DNA from 2 places in the Kitasatospora sp. NPDC004614 genome. Region 2 is predicted to be linked to the other one. Evidence: riboswitches for the same ligand, from Rfam matches in the RefSeq annotation. Region 2 holds a riboswitch; the other holds the start of a gene.

Region 1 (7,572 bases), 270 kb from region 2:
TGATCTGCCGCTGCAGCTCCAGCCCGACCGACCCCAGCTCCCGGGCCAGCCACTCGCGCTTCAGCAACCCGATGCCGTGCTCGCCCGTCACCGTGCCGCCCAACTCCAGGCCGAGCGCCATGATCTCGTCGAAGGAGATCCGGGCCCGCTCCACCTGCTCCGGATCCTTGGCGTCGAAGATCACCACCGGGTGGGTGTTGCCGTCGCCCGCGTGCGAGACCACGCCGATGGTCAGCCCGTGCCGCTCGGCGATCTCCGCGACGCCGTTCAGCATCGCGGCCAGCGCGCTGCGCGGCACCGCCACGTCGTCGATCATCGTGGTGCCCATCCGCTCCAGCGCGGGCAGCGCCAGCCGGCGGGCCTGGAGCAGCAGTTCGGACTCCGCCCGGTCCTCGGCCGGCACCACCTCGGTGGCCCCGGCGGCCGTGCACAGCGCGCCGACCGCGGCCAGCAGCTCGCGCTGGTCCGGGCCGTCGAAGGCGACCAGCAGCAGCGCCCTGGTGGACTCCGGCAGCCCCATCTGCGCCATCTCGTTGACCGCCCGGACGGTGGTGGCGTCCATCAGCTCCATCAGCGAGGGCGTGAACCCGGCGGCCATCACATCGCACACCGCCCGCCCGGCGGCGTCCACCGAGTCGAACTCGGCCGCCAGCACCAGCTGCGGGCCGGGCGCGGGACGCAGCGCGAGCACCGCCTCGACCACCACGCCGAGGGTGCCCTCGGAGCCGACCAGCAGCCTGGTCAGGTCGTAGCCCGCCACGCCCTTGGCCGTGCGCCGGCCGGTCCGCAGCAGTCGGCCGTCGGCCAGCACCACGTCCAGGCCGAGCACGTACTCGCTGGTCACGCCGTACTTCACGCAGCACAGGCCGCCGGCGCCGGTGCCGATGTTGCCGCCGATGGTGCAGGACTCCCAGCTCGACGGGTCCGGCGGGTAGGCCAGCTGCTGGGCCTCGGCGGCCCGGGACAGTTCGGCGTTGACCACGCCGGGCTGCACGATCGCGATCCGGTCGACCGGGTCCAGGTGCAGGATCCGGTTCATCCGGGTCAGCGAGAGCAGGATGCAGCCGTCGACGGCGTTCGCGCCGCCGGACAGGCCGGTGCGCGCGCCCTGCGGCACCACCGGCACCCGCAGTTCGGTGGCGGTGCGCATCACGTGCTGCACCTGCTCGACCGTCTCCGGGAAGACCAGCACGGCCGGCTCGCCCGCCTCGCAGAATCCCGCCATGTCGCGGGCGTACGCGCCCGTGACGTCCGGGTCCACCGCGACGGCGCCGTCCGGCAGTCCCTTGCTCAGCCGCTCGACCAGCTCACTCACGACAACCTCCACTCGTTCCGCCCGCACTCTCCTCCCCCGCCCGGCCCCCCGCAATCGTCACCGGCCACTGTCGGGCTGTCGGTCGGTTCGGGCACCCTGGTACCCATGCGCGCACCCCGTGTCCAGTGCCCCGCCTGCGGCCGTCCGGTCGCCCTCATGCCCACCCGCCGCACCGGCTACGGCATCGTCCACGACCACAAACGCGACCGCCGCTCGCTGGTGCTGTGCGACGGCAGCATGCGCCAACTCCCGTTCAGCGACGCCACCCTGTGGCAGGACGCGCTGCCCGGCCTGCCCGCCCAGGACGGCGAACCCACGCTGTTCTGACGGCCCGTCGCCCCGGGGCTGGCCAGTACCGGACGCCACGAGTAGCGTCCCCGTGCGACGGTTCGTCCTGGGGGGCACGACATGGCGTACGACGACGGCACGCGGTACCAGTACCTGGAGTCGCTCGACTCGACCCGGACGACCTGGCCCGGGCCGGAGCGCACGGCCGAGGGGCACGAGGACGAGCTGCACCTGCAGATCTTCACCGAGGTGCTGATGACGCTGGCGCTCGGCCGCGAGGTGGTCGTCCCGCAGTCGTACGCGTTCGACTCGTTCGGGTTCCAGCGGGTCGCGGCCACCGTGCTGCGGGCCCGGGACAGCGGCGCGGCAGGCGAACACCCGTTCCGGCTCCATCTGTTCGGGGTGCGCTCGTACGAGGAGGCGGTGGCCGGCATCCTCGCCCAGGCGGGCGATCCGGCCAGTCCGTTCCTGAGCAGCCTGCTGCCCGAACTCAACGACCCCACCGAATACGGCCTCGACCCCGGCGACGTGCGGGAACAGGCCGCCGACTTCGACCGGCTGCTGAACGCCGAATGGCTCGACCCGGAGCGGGCCGACGGGCTGGCGGTGGTCCGCGACGAGTTCCGGCACCTCCCCCGGGTCGCCGCCCGGCCGCCGGCCCGGCTGTACGCGCTCGGCGAGCTGGTGCTCGCCGCCGTCGACGAGACCTCGCCGATGGGCCGGGCGGTGGCGGACCTGCCCGAGCCGTACCGGGAGGTGCACGCCACGGTGGCCACCGCGATCCGCCGGCTCGGCGCCGACCGCCCGCACACGTTCCACCACCGCAGCCGGCTGCGACTGGCCCGGCCGTGGCCCGGCGACGCCGCCGGACGGACCCCCGAGGAGATCGTCGGCGGGCCGGAGACCCTCGGCCTGCTGGTGGAGTTCGTCGACACCCTCTACAACCTGATCGTGGTGGACTCCATCGGCGTCGCCGACACCACCCTCAGCACCGGCCAGGGCCACGACGACAACCGGCTCGCCGCCCGCGCCACCGCCCAGGAACTCGCCCTCGCCCAGTACCGCCACCGGGCCGGACGAACCCTCCCGGAGACCGACGAGACCTCGGACGGGCCACTGTTCGAGGTGAAGGTCGGCGCGGCGGCAGGCCTCACCGACGAACGGGTACGGGCCCGGATGGCGGCGCTGCGCACCGACGCCGCCGACGCGATCGCCGCCCTGCTGCAGGCCCGCGCCGAACGCGGCCGCACCGCCAAATCGCCGTTCTGGCAAGGCATCGAGCGGCTGCGCGCGGCCGAGGACCCGCTCTCCGCGCGCAAGGCGCTGGACGCCCACCTGAGCCGGGTCGCCGCCATCCTCGGCGACCGGACCGGCCTCGTCCCGATCGGCGGGATGGCCGTCGAACTGATCCTCACCGCGGCGGGCACGGTCGGCCCCGCGCTGGCCACCGAGGTGTGGAAACTGCCCGGGCTGGTCGGCTACCCCGCGATGGCGGCCGGCGCCGTCGGCAACGTCCTGTACCGCAAGGGCAAGGAGAATGTGGCACGCCGGCTCTCCACCCGGCGGCTGGCGTGCGCGCTGGGACGAGTCGTCGACGTGAGGAGCTGACGCCATGACAGACACCGAGCACCCGGACGCCATCCGCCGCACCCGCGAAGTCCTCGCGTACCGCAACAGCTTCGTCGACGTCTACGACGACGAGGTCGCCTTCCCAAGCGGGACCGCCGGGCACTACCTGAGGATCCGTCACCGCGACGAGGGCCTCGGCGTGGTGATCATCCCCGTCCACGGCGACCTGATCGGACTGGTCCGCACCTACCGCTACCCGCTCGGCCGCCCCCAGTGGGGCCTGCCCCGCGGCTTCTCACAGAGCGCCGACCCGCTGGTCACCGCGCGGGCCGAACTGCACGAGGAACTCGGCGTCCCCAACGCCGAGTTCGAACTCCTCGGCACCATGACCCCCGACTCCGGCCTGCTCGCCAGCACCGTCGCGATCGTCCACGCCACCGTCCGCGACACCCCCTCCGGCACCCCGCTGCTGCCCGACGAAGTCACCGAAACCCGCTGGCTCCCCCTCCCCGACCTCCGCCACTGGATCACCACCGGCCACCTCGACGACGGCATGACCCTCGCCGCCCTCACCCTCGCCCAGGCCCACCGCCGCCTCCCCTGACGGCCCCTCACCCCGCGGACGCCGAACGGCCCCCGACCGGAAACTGCAGGTCGGGGGCCGTTCTCATGCGCGGAGGGTGTGGGATTTGAACCCACGGTGACCAGAGGCCACGACAGTTTTCAAGACTGTTCCCTTAGGCCGCTCGGGCAACCCTCCTCGGCGGAGGCCAGCCTAACGGGTCGGGGCGGGTTCGGTGCACTCCGTTGCGGAGGGGTCAGTTGTCGCCCTTGCGTTCGCCGAGGGTGACGGTGGTCTTGGCGGCCTTGCCGTCGCGGGTGTACTCGACCTCGACCTTCTCGCCGGGCTTGTGCGTCCAGATCTCGCTGACCAGGGTCGGGCCGCTGTCGATGGAGATGCCGCCGAGCTTGGTGATGACGTCGCCGGCCTTCAGGCCGGCCTGGTCGGCGGGGCCGCCGGGGGTGACGGCGGGGGTGTCGCGGACGGGGGCGGTGGCGATCTGGGCGCCGTCGCCGCGGTAGTCGTCGTTGCGCAGGACGCCGAGGATCGCGTAGACGGGGGTGCCGTCCTTGATCAGGGTCTGGGCGACCCACTTGGCCTGGTTGATCGGGATGGCGAAGCCGAGGCCGATGGAGCCGGCCCGGCCGGAGCCGCTGGTGTTCGACTGGATCGCCGAGTTGATGCCGATGACCGAGCCGGAGCCGTCGAGCAGCGGGCCGCCGGAGTTGCCGGGGTTGATCGACGCGTCGGTCTGCAGGGCGTTCATGTACGAGGAGTTGGCGCCGGTCTCGTCGCCGGAGGCGACCGGGCGGTCCTTGGCGGAGATGATGCCGGTGGTGACGGTGCCTTCGAGGCCGTAGGGCGCGCCGATGGCGATGGTGGAGTCACCGATGGCGACCTTGTCGGAGTCGCCGAGCGGCAGCGGGACGAGCTTGTCCTTGGGCGGGTTGTCGAGGCGGATCACCGCGACGTCGTAGCCCTCGGCGCGGCCGACCACGGACGCGGTGTACGAGGACCCGTCGGAGAACTTGACGGAGAGCTTGCCGCCCTTGGCGGCGGGCGCGACCACGTGATTGTTGGTCAGGATGTGGCCCTCGGTGTCGAAGACGAACCCGGTGCCGGTGCCGGACTCGCTGGAGTTCGAGGCCTTGATGGTGACGGTGGACGGCAGCGCCTTGGCGGCGATCCCGGCGACGGACTCGGGGGCCCGGTCCAGGGTCTGGTGGGCGTTGCCGACGCTGACGGTGGTACTGGTGTGCTTGGTGCCGCTGTCGCCGTTCCCGCCGGAGACGCTCGCGCCGATCGCGCCACCGGCCAGGCCGGCCACCAGGGCGACCGCCGCGACCAGCGCGACCAGGCCGCCGCGCTTGCTCTTGCCGGAGCCGCCGCCCGGAGCGGGCTGCGGGCCGCCCCACGGCGCACCCGGCTCGCCCGGCTCGCCAGGCCCGCCGACGCCGCCCGGACCGCCGGCCGGGTGGCCCCAGCCACCCACCGGGTGACCGGCGCCGAACGGGTGCTGCCCTTCGCCGGGGACGCCGGGGACGCCAGGGACGCCCGGGGTGCCCTGCGGGTCGTGGGCGACCGCGGTCGGCGCGAACGGGTTGGCCGCCACGGGCTGGGCATCCGGGGCCGACGCGTAGGGGTTGGCCGGCGCCTCCTGGGCGTGCGGCGGCACGGCCGGGGTGACGGTGGTCGGCGTGTAGGGGCTGGGCGGCTCGCTGACGCTGCCGTACGGGTTCTGGAACGGCGGCGGCGCGTCCACCGGAGCCGGAGCCGGAGCCGAGGCCGGAGCCACCGGCGGGGCCACCGGCGCGGCGGGGACCTTCCCGAGCTGCATGGTCTGGTCGGACACCGGCGCGGCGGGCGCGGGCGCCGCCGGGGCCGCCGGCAGCACCGGCGGCGGGGCGTCGAGGTAGGAGGGAGCGGGCGCGGGCGTTCCGGCGGTGGCGGCGGCCGCCTCGGTGCCGGTGGCCTCGGGGGCCTTCTCCGGCGGGGTGGTACCACTCGCGTGCTCGGTGCTCACGGACGACCTCCATCGCTGACAGAACCTTGGGCTGCGGTCCGTCGCTCGGTCGGCGCGGCCACAGCCTCGGGGCACAGTTTTTCCTATGCCGGATTCGGACACCGTAAGCGGGCCCCTGAAGAAATCATGAGAAGCCTTAGGCCTCGCTGACATGGACATCAGTGGTCCCGCGATGCGGACGCCGTTCCCCCCGGCCTTGGCGTTCTCCCACCCGGAGGCTAGCCTGTCGCTCCTGTAAACCGAAGAACGTCGCGGGAGCTTGGACCAGCCAGGCTGAGAGTGCGCCGGATCGACCGTAGGGCATGGCGGTGTCGCCACCCCGGTCGAGGGGGCGCTGACCGCCGGAACCTGTCCGGGTAATGCCGGCGTAGGGAGTATCGGCCATGACGGCTGTTCCGTCTGCCCCAATTTCCGATCTTGAGACGGCCGCGCGGGCCGAGGCCCCGCTGACCCTCGACACGGCGCCGCCGCGGACGCTGGATTTCCGGGCGCTGTTCGCGCTGTGGGCGAACCTCGGGGTGAGCCTGATCGGGTTCACCAGCGCCGCGACGGTGCTGGGCAAGCAGGGCCACGAGCTGGGCTTCACCGCGGCCGTGACGGCGATCGTGGCGGGTACCGCGATCGGCACCGCGATGCTCGCGGTGGCGGCGCTGGTGGGCGCCCGCACGGGCGCGCCGGCCATGGCGGTGCTGCGCGGCCTGTTCGGCACCCGGCTGTCGTACGTGCCGACGGTGCTGAACATCCTGCAGTGCGTCGGCTGGGGCGTGTACGAGCTGACGGTGATCGCCTGGGGCGCCCAGACGGTGGCCGGCACCGAGGGCTGGCGCTGGCTGTTCGTGCTGCTGGCGGGCGTGCTGACGACGGTGCTGACGATCTGGCCGCTGGGCGCGATCGCGGTGCTGCGCAAGTACGTGGCCGTCGCGGTCGGTGTGGCGATGGTGTACTTCACGGTGCAGTTCGCCCGGCTGGGCTTCCCGGACCCGGGTGCGGGCAACTGGGACGGCTTCCTGTCGGCGACGGACGCGGTGATCGCGGTGTCGATCTCGTTCGTCCCGCTGGCCGCCGACTACACCCGGCACGCGCGCACCTCGGCGAGCGCGTTCTGGGGGACGTTCTCCGGCTACACGGTGGCCCAGGTGTGGTGCTACGTGCTGGGCGTGGTGGCGCTGCTGCAGTCCGGCGGCGACCCGGAGAAGATCCTCGGCTCGTTCACCGGCGTGGCCGCGGGCTGGGCGTTCCTGCTGGTGCTGGTGCTGCGCGAGTCGGACCAGTCGTTCGCGAACGTGTACTCGACGGCGATGTCGATCCACAACCTGTGGCCGAAGGTGGACCGGCGGGTGCTGACCGGCGGCATCGGCGTGCTGGTGACGGTACTGGCGCTGCGCATCAAGGAGTTCACCGACTCGTACTACGCGTTCCTCGGCCTGATCGGGTCGGTGTTCGTGCCGCTGTTCGCGGTGCTGGCGGTGGACTATTTCCTCGGGGCCGGCCGGCGCGGCTGGAACCTGACCCAGGACGCCCCGGCGCGCTGGGTGATGCTGGCGCCGTGGGCGCTGGGCTTCGCGGTGTACCAGTTCCTGGCGCCGACCGCGGTGGCCGGCTGGTGGACGGACCTGTGGACGCAGGCGCAGGAGGCCGTGCACTTCACCCCGCAGGCGTGGAGCTCGGCCTCGCTGTTCTCGTTCCTGGTGGCGGCGCTGGCGACCGGCGCGGTGGCGGCCGTGGAGCGCCGCAAGGGCTGACGCCGCATCAAGGGCTGTTCACCGCGGTGTTGCCGGATCGGAAGCCACCCGTCATCCGGTGCCGCGTAGGCTG
Region 2 (7,572 bases):
GAGCACGCCGACCAGCGTGCCGCTGCTGACGATCTCGCGGCGGTCGATCATGCCGCGCAGGTCGGCCAGCGGAATCCACTCGATGCGGTCCGACTCGTTGCGCTCGGTCGGCGGCCCCACGTACTCGACCGCGTCGGCTCGGAAGACGAAGTGCTCGGAGTCCGTGATGCCGTTCGCCGGTTGGGCGTAGATGAGCGGCTTGATCTCCCCGGTCTTCCAGCCGGTCTCCTCAAGCACCTCACGCGCGGCGGCCTCGGCGGGTGTCTCGTCGGCTTCGATCAGGCCCATGGGCAGCTCCCAGGCCCACGAATCAGTGATGAAGCGGTGCCGCCACATCATCAACACCTGCTTCTCAGCGTTCACCAAGGCGGCGACCGCGAGGTGCCGCAGCTTGACCACGTGGTGTTCCCACCGGTGCCCGTCGGGCTGCTCGACATCAGCTAGCCACAGGTTCACCCATGGGTTCTCGTAGATCGGACGTTCCCCGTGGATCTTCCACTGCATCGCGACGGCCCCTCTCGGTGGACCCTCAGCATGTCAGACGGAGCTGGTTGGGCAGGTAGGTTCCGAAAAGTTTGCGTCACACTGACGAATATGGACCTCGAAGCGGTCGCAAGGTCAGTGCACCCGCCGACTCCAGCACTGCCCCCGGGGCCCCTTTGCTTTAAAACGGGGCATCTCCGGCGATGCGCGCTAAGCATCACTCTTTGGGACTCCCGAAGGATACGCTGCCCGCAACCTCCTTCTCCGGTCTCGCTCCTTGGCCGCATAGTGCCCACCGAGATACAGAATTGCCGCCTGAGCAATAGCGGGCATAATGTCAATGAAAATCCACCGGAAAGTAGGATTGACAGGCCAGGCAGATGTCTGCTCCCCTATGCCGATATAGAGACCCAACATCAGGAGGAACTGGGCCGACCACAGAAGGGGCCGCGCACTCTTCCTTCGCGGCTCCTTGACACTGGCCAGGTACAGGTAGGACAGCGTTCCAAAGTAGCAGACGAGCCAAAGCCACCCATTTCGCAGCCACTCCCCACCGCTCTCAAGCTCCGCTGCGCGATACAAGCCCGGACCGGCGAGAGCATAAGCACAGAGCATCGCGGCATAGAGGCACGCCTTCAGCGCCCGACCATCGAACTTCGGATTCCGTTCATGGAAATCGACAGACGGCACACCCAGAACGTACGGCACACCACCAATCGGCACGTCAACGTCAGATTTCGCATCACCCAGCCGCCCCAAGATTGAACCGATCGATGAGCGAATAGATGGAGGCGGCCGGTATCCTGTGCGGTCATTTTCCGATATGAATCGGGACACTTTAAAGATGAAGAGGTGAATTGTCTCCGAATCAAGGATCGCATCTTCGCCGATCGGAACGCTCTTCGGAGTCCTGCCCAGACTGACCTGATCGAGAAGGAATTCACTCATGTTGACCCAGAAGAGCTTTTGCAACTCGGGATCGTAAACAACGCCAATGACGGGGATTCGACTCAGGGTCCAGTCTCTGATGTGCCTATCGCATCGGATGCCGTATCCGACGGGACGTCGATATGTTTCACCGCTCTTTATCTGAACAGCCACAATCTCGCCAGTTCGCTCTCCGCCCCTGGTGAGACTCAGGTAACAATCCTCGCCGTGATCGTTCCCGCCATCGATCTCTTGGACGATGTGGCCGGCGGACTCCATCAGAGAGCGGAACTGGTTCACTCCCGCTCGTTCGAGCACCCGCGTGCTGCGCACCTTGGTCAACTCAGCCCCCTGCCAGTTCGGCTCCAACCACCGTCATCCTAAGAGCCGGTGCTGACAGGGCGTCCTCATTGAGTCACTGACTGTCCCGGTGATCTCCACCCCCCGCTACGGGCACGGCATCGCCTGAGAAGTCCCGCCAACAGGCAAAGCGCCGCGCCGGGAGACCCCCTCCTGCCTCCCGGTGCGGCGCCGTTCTGTGTCGGCCGTCAGTCGGCCAGGGGGAGATAGACCCGATTTCCCTGGGCCGCGAACTCCTCGGACATGGCCTTCATGCCCTCGACGGCGGCCTCGTCGTACTCCGGCGAGGCGGCGCCGTTGCCGAACTTCTCATTGATGGTTTTGCTGATCTTCATCGAGCAGAACTTCGGGCCGCACATGGAGCAGAAGTGCGCGGTCTTGGCGGGCTCGGCGGGGAGGGTCTCGTCGTGGAATTCGCGGGCGGTCTCGGGGTCGAGGGCCAGGTTGAACTGGTCCTCCCAGCGGAATTCGAAGCGGGCGTCGGAGAGGGCGTCGTCCCAGGCCTGGGCGCCGGGATGGCCCTTGGCGAGGTCGGCGGCGTGGGCGGCGATCTTGTAGGTGATGACGCCGGTCTTGACGTCGTCGCGGTTGGGCAGGCCGAGGTGTTCCTTGGGGGTGACGTAGCAGAGCATCGCGGTGCCCCACCAGGCGATCATCGCGGCGCCGATGCCGGAGGTGATGTGGTCGTAGCCGGGTGCGACGTCGGTGGTGAGCGGGCCGAGCGTGTAGAACGGGGCCTCGTCGCAGATCTCCTTCTGCAGGTCCATGTTCTCGCGGATCTTGTGCATCGGGACGTGTCCGGGGCCTTCGATCATCACCTGGACGTCCTTGGCGCGGGCGATCCGGCCGAGCTCGCCGAGGGTGGTGAGTTCGGCGAACTGGGCCTCGTCGTTGGCGTCGGCGATGGAGCCGGGCCGCAGGCCGTCACCGAGCGAGAAGGTGACGTCGTAGGCGCGCAGCAGGTCGCAGAGTTCCTCGAAGTGCGTGTAGAGGAAGTTCTCCTGGTGGTGGGCCAGGCACCAGGCGGCCATGATGGAGCCGCCGCGCGAGACGATGCCGGTCTTGCGGCGGGCGGTGAGCGGCACGTACCGGAGCAGGACGCCGGCGTGCACAGTCATGTAGTCGACGCCCTGCTCGCACTGTTCGAGGACGGTGTCCCGGTAGACCTCCCAGCTGAGTTCCTCGGCCCGGCCGTCGACCTTCTCCAGTGCCTGGTAGAGCGGGACGGTGCCGATCGGGACGGGGGAGTTGCGCAGGATCCACTCGCGGGTGGTGTGGATGTTGCGGCCGGTGGAGAGGTCCATGACGGTGTCGGCGCCCCAGCGGGTGGCCCAGGTCATCTTCTCCACCTCCTCCTCGATGGAGGAGGTGACGGCGGAGTTCCCGATGTTGGCGTTGATCTTCACCAGGAAGTCGGTGCCGATGATGGCCGGTTCGCTCTCGGGGTGGTTCACGTTGACCGGGATGACGGCGCGTCCGCGGGCCACCTGCTCGCGGACGAACTCCGGTTCGAGGCCTTCCCGGAGCGCCACGAACTCCATCTCTGGGGTGATCAACCCGCGCTTGGCGTAGGCGAGTTGGGTGACGGCTTCGCCGTCCCTGGCGCGCAGCGGGCGGCGTGGGCGGCCGGGGAAGACGGCGTCCAGGTTGCGCAGGTCGCCGCCGCGCGGCGCGGTGTGCTTGATGCCGTCGTCCTCGGGGCGGGCCTCGCGGCCCTGGTACTCCTCGACGTCGCCGCGCTGCCGGATCCATCCGTCGCGCAGGGCGGGCAGTCCGCGGCGGACGTCGGTGGGCAGGTCGGGGTCGGTGTACGGGCCGGAGGTGTCGTACAGCGGGACGGTGCGGCCGTCGGTGAGGTGGACCTCGCGGTAGGGGACCCGCAGGTCGGGGCGGCTGCCTTGGCGGTAGGCCTTGCGCCAGGCGGGGGTGGGGTACCCGGTGGCGGCCGACTCGCGGGCAGACTGGTACTCGGAAAATGCGGTCATCGGACCTTCAACTCCCTACGCCGGCATTACCCGGTCAGGTTCCTGCGGTCGGCGCAGCAGGTGGTACGCGGGCCCGCGTACCGTCAGCGCCCTCTCAGCCCGGTGCTCCGAGCTCCCGTTCCGCGCAGGCGTCGTCCGCCTGCGTTCGGTTCCTCACCGTAGGGCACGTCACGGCGCCGGTCCAGGGCGCACTCCCGCGCCCGGGCCTCCCCCTGCGGGCAACTCCCGCGTGGGCCCGAGCTGTTCACGCCCCGTACGGGGTGGGAGAATCGTGCGGGTGATCGGACTGACGGGGCGGGTGACAGGGCGGATCGGCGCGGGCCTGGTCGGCGAGGTGATGGTGCACGTGCCCGAACGGCTGGGCACCGAGGCGTTCCTGGCGTACCGCGCCACACCGGGCGAGCCGCTGCAGCCGGGCACCATGGTGGTGGTGGTCGAATATCAGCCACCGCGCACGGTGTACGTCGAGCCCTTTTGATCGCACGTCAGACGGCCTCCACAAACCTGTCGCAACACTTTTGAGACAGTGAGAGTTCCCACCGTCCAGACCCTTCCCCCCTGATCCGGAACGGCGGAGAATGCGGCTGCCGCCGGTTTCCGCGCCAGTTCTGCACGACCCAAGCGCAGCACGGGACCGGTGTGCTCCTAAGGGGGGATTGCCGATGTTGGTCGGCATCGCAGGCGGCGCCGTCGCAGGCCTCGTTCTGCTGATCGTTCTTTTCAAGCTGATGTGGCGCGTGGCGGAACCCAACGAGGCGCTGGTGATCTCGGGTTCCAAGCACGGCGAGGGTCTGGGCTTCCGCGTGGTGACCGGGCGGGGCACCTTCGTGGTGCCGGGCGTCCAGGCGGTGCGCCGGCTCTCGCTGGACCTGAACGAGGCCGCGCTGGACGTGGAGTGCGTGACGTCGCAGGGAATTCCCGTGCACGTCAAGGGCGTTGTGATCTTCAAGGTGGGCGACGACCCGGTGTCGATCGCCAACGCCGCCCGGCGTTTCCTGGACCAGCAGAAGATGATGGGCCAGCGGGTGCACAACGTGTTCGCCGGCCACCTGCGGTCCATCGTCGGTGGGCTGACGGTCGAGGACATGATCCGCGACCGCGAGCGGCTCACCGGTGAGACCCGCTCCGCCTCGGGCATCGAGATGGAGAAGCTCGGTCTGATCATCGACTCGCTGCAGATCCAGGAGATCCTGGACCCGACCGGGTACATCACCAACCTGGCCGCGCCGCACGCCGCAGCCGTCCAGCGCGACGCCCGGATCGCCGCCGCCGAGGCGGACCGACGGGCCACCGAGGCCGAGCAGGAGGCGTTCGCCCGCAAGGCCGAGGCAACCCGCAACTCCGGCATCCAGCAGGCCGGTTACCAGGCCGAGATGGACACCGCCGCGGCTCGTGCGCTGCAGGCCGGCCCGCTCGCGCAGGCCGCCGCCCGGCAGGAGGTCGTGGTCCAGGAGACCAAGGTCGCCGAGCTGGAGGCGCACCGCAAGGAGCAGCAGCTGCAGGCGGACGTCCGCAAGCCGGCCGACGCCCGCGCGTACGAGACCCGCACCAAGGCCGAGGCCGACCGTGACGCCCGGATCTCCGCCGCCGAGGCGCTGTCCCGGGAGACCGAGCTGAAGACCGCCGCCGAGGCGAACCGGGTCAAGGTCGCCGCCGCGGCCGAGGCCGAGGCCACCAAGGCCCGCGGTCTGGCCGCGGCCGAGGCCACCCGGGCCACCGGTGAGGCGCAGGCCGCCGCCGAGGCCGCCAAGGGTCTGGCCGAGGCGGAGGCGGCCCGGGCGAAGGGTCTCGCCGAGGCGGAGGCCACCCGGGCGCAGGGCCTGGCCGAGGCCGAGGGCATCAAGGCCCGCGCCGCGGCGCTGGCCGAGAACCAGGAGGCGGTGGTCGCCCAGCAGCTCGCCGAGAACTGGCCGGCCATCGTCCGGGCCGGCGCGGACGCGTTCGGCAACGTCGAGCACATGGTGCTGCTGAACGGCGCCGAGGGCATGTCCGAGATGTTCGCCAAGGCGCTCACCATGGGCGGGACCGGCCTCGGCCTGGCCCGCCAGCTGCTCACCGCGATGTCCCCGGCAGCTGAGAACGGCGAGGCCACCAAGGCCGCTGCCCCGGCAGCCGCCGCTCCGGCGCAGGTCATCCCGATCGAGGCCGACAGCAAGTAACTCACCTCAGCGACAGCTGAGTTCCGCCCGGGCGAGGGAACAACCTCCCCGGGCGGCCCCATGCCCGCCCTCCGCACATCTCAGCCCCGGGTGAGTACCCGTACTCACGCCCGCGCGCCGGGCCCGCGCCAGCATCGAGCCATGGACCTCCTGCCTCGTATCGGCATCACCGCGACCGGCTCGTACCTGCCCCAACAGACCGTCACCTCACGGCAGTTGCAGGACGAGGTGGCCGCCGGCGCCGGGCTGCCGCTGCCCGACGGCATGTTCGAGAAGGCGACCGGCATCCGCACCCGGCACTTCGCGCGCGACGACGAGTACGCCTCCACGCTCGGGCTGGGCGCGGCCCGCCGGGCGCTCGCGGCGCGCGGGATCGGGCCCGGGGACGTCGACCTGCTGCTGTTCGCGTCCGCCTCGCGGGACGTCTGCGAGCCCGCCACCGCGCACCTGGTGCAGGCCGAACTCGGCTCCTGCGCCCACGCGTTGGACGTCTCCAACGCCTGCAACAGCTTCCTGAACGGCATCGACACCGCCCGCGCGATGATCCTGGCCGGCCGGGCCAGCCGGGCGCTGGTGGTGACGGGAGAGACGCCGAGCCGGGCGATGCGCCGCGACCCGTCCGGTCTGGCGGAGTTCCGCGACGGCTTCGCGGGCTACACCTTCGGCGACGGCGGGGCGGCCGTGGTGGTGGAGCGGGTGGAGCGCGGCGGCATCCTCGACATCGAGACCGAGACGGCGTCCGAGCACTGGGAGGTCGGCGGCATCCCGGGCGGCGGCTCGCGGCACCCGCGCGGCGACGAGTGGAGCTACTTCCGGGGCGGCGGCAAGGAGTTGCGCGGGGTTTTCGAGCAGATCGGGGCGGACATCCTGACCCGGGTGGCGACCCGCACCGGCTTCGGCTGGGACGCCTACGCCCGGGTGCTGGTGCACCAGGTCACGCTGCCGTACCTGGAGCGGTTCGTGGAGCTGACGGGGGTGCCCGCCGACAAGCTGGTGGTCACCGTGCCCGAGCTCGGCAACCTGGCCTCGGCCACCATCGGCGTCCAACTCGACCGGACAATCGGCGAGTTGGAGCCGGGTGAGCGGGTCCTGATGGTCGGCCTGGGCGGCGGGGTCAGCCTGATGACGATGGTCTGGGAGAAGTCGTGACGGCGCTCTGGGTGCTCGTCCCCGCCTACCAGGAGGCGGCCAGGATCGGCGGCACCCTGCGCGCCCTGGCCGGCCAGCGCGACCTGGACTTCACCCTGCTGGTGGTCGACAACGGCTCCACCGACGACACCTGCGCGCGGGTACGGGCATTCGCCGATCAAGCCCCGTTCCCGGTAAGGCTGTTGGTCGAACCGGCCAAGGGCGTGGGCTGCGCGGTCGACACCGGCTTCCGGTACGCCATCGACCACGGCGCCACCCTGCTGGCCCGCACCGACGCCGACTGCCTGCCCGAACCGGGCTGGACGGCGGCCGCCCGGGCCGGGATGCTCGGCTGCGGCGGCCTGGTCTGCGGCAAGGTCACTGCCCGCCGCGACGAGCACGGCCCGGTGGGGCGCACCGTGTTCCGCGTCCTGGTCGCGCTCGGCGCGTTCTTCGGCCGGATCCGCCCCGCGCACCGCCGCCGGCACGGGTACCTGACGCCGTACCGGATGCACGCCGGCAACAACATG

What was found. Region 2 has a riboswitch for thiamine pyrophosphate ahead of thiC (phosphomethylpyrimidine synthase ThiC). Riboswitches for the same ligand answer to the same signal wherever they lie in the genome.
Region 1: it holds a riboswitch for thiamine pyrophosphate, as region 2 does, so the genes downstream of both, ACFYST_RS07075 (purine-cytosine permease family protein) here and thiC (phosphomethylpyrimidine synthase ThiC) in region 2, are expected to answer to the same signal.

What each region holds. Positions count from the first base shown of each region.
Region 1 covers NZ_JBIALR010000002.1:352,926-360,497, reverse strand. The annotation lists gene ACFYST_RS07105 (FAD-binding oxidoreductase) at 1-1,315, opposite strand, end outside; gene ACFYST_RS07100 (hypothetical protein) at 1,421-1,642, shown strand; gene ACFYST_RS07095 (hypothetical protein) at 1,724-3,211, shown strand; gene ACFYST_RS07090 (NUDIX hydrolase) at 3,216-3,776, shown strand; tRNA gene ACFYST_RS07085 (tRNA-Ser) at 3,847-3,932, opposite strand; gene ACFYST_RS07080 (S1C family serine protease) at 3,991-5,757, opposite strand; TPP riboswitch at 5,999-6,150, shown strand; gene ACFYST_RS07075 (purine-cytosine permease family protein) at 6,141-7,499, shown strand.
Region 2 covers NZ_JBIALR010000002.1:84,954-92,525, forward strand. The annotation lists gene ACFYST_RS05700 (NUDIX hydrolase) at 1-504, opposite strand, end outside; gene ACFYST_RS05705 (DUF4365 domain-containing protein) at 694-1,779, opposite strand; gene thiC (phosphomethylpyrimidine synthase ThiC) at 1,959-3,755, opposite strand; TPP riboswitch at 3,751-3,884, opposite strand; gene ACFYST_RS05715 (hypothetical protein) at 4,033-4,233, shown strand; gene ACFYST_RS05720 (flotillin family protein) at 4,418-5,914, shown strand; gene ACFYST_RS05725 (3-oxoacyl-ACP synthase III family protein) at 6,056-7,063, shown strand; gene ACFYST_RS05730 (glycosyltransferase family A protein) at 7,060-7,572, shown strand, end outside.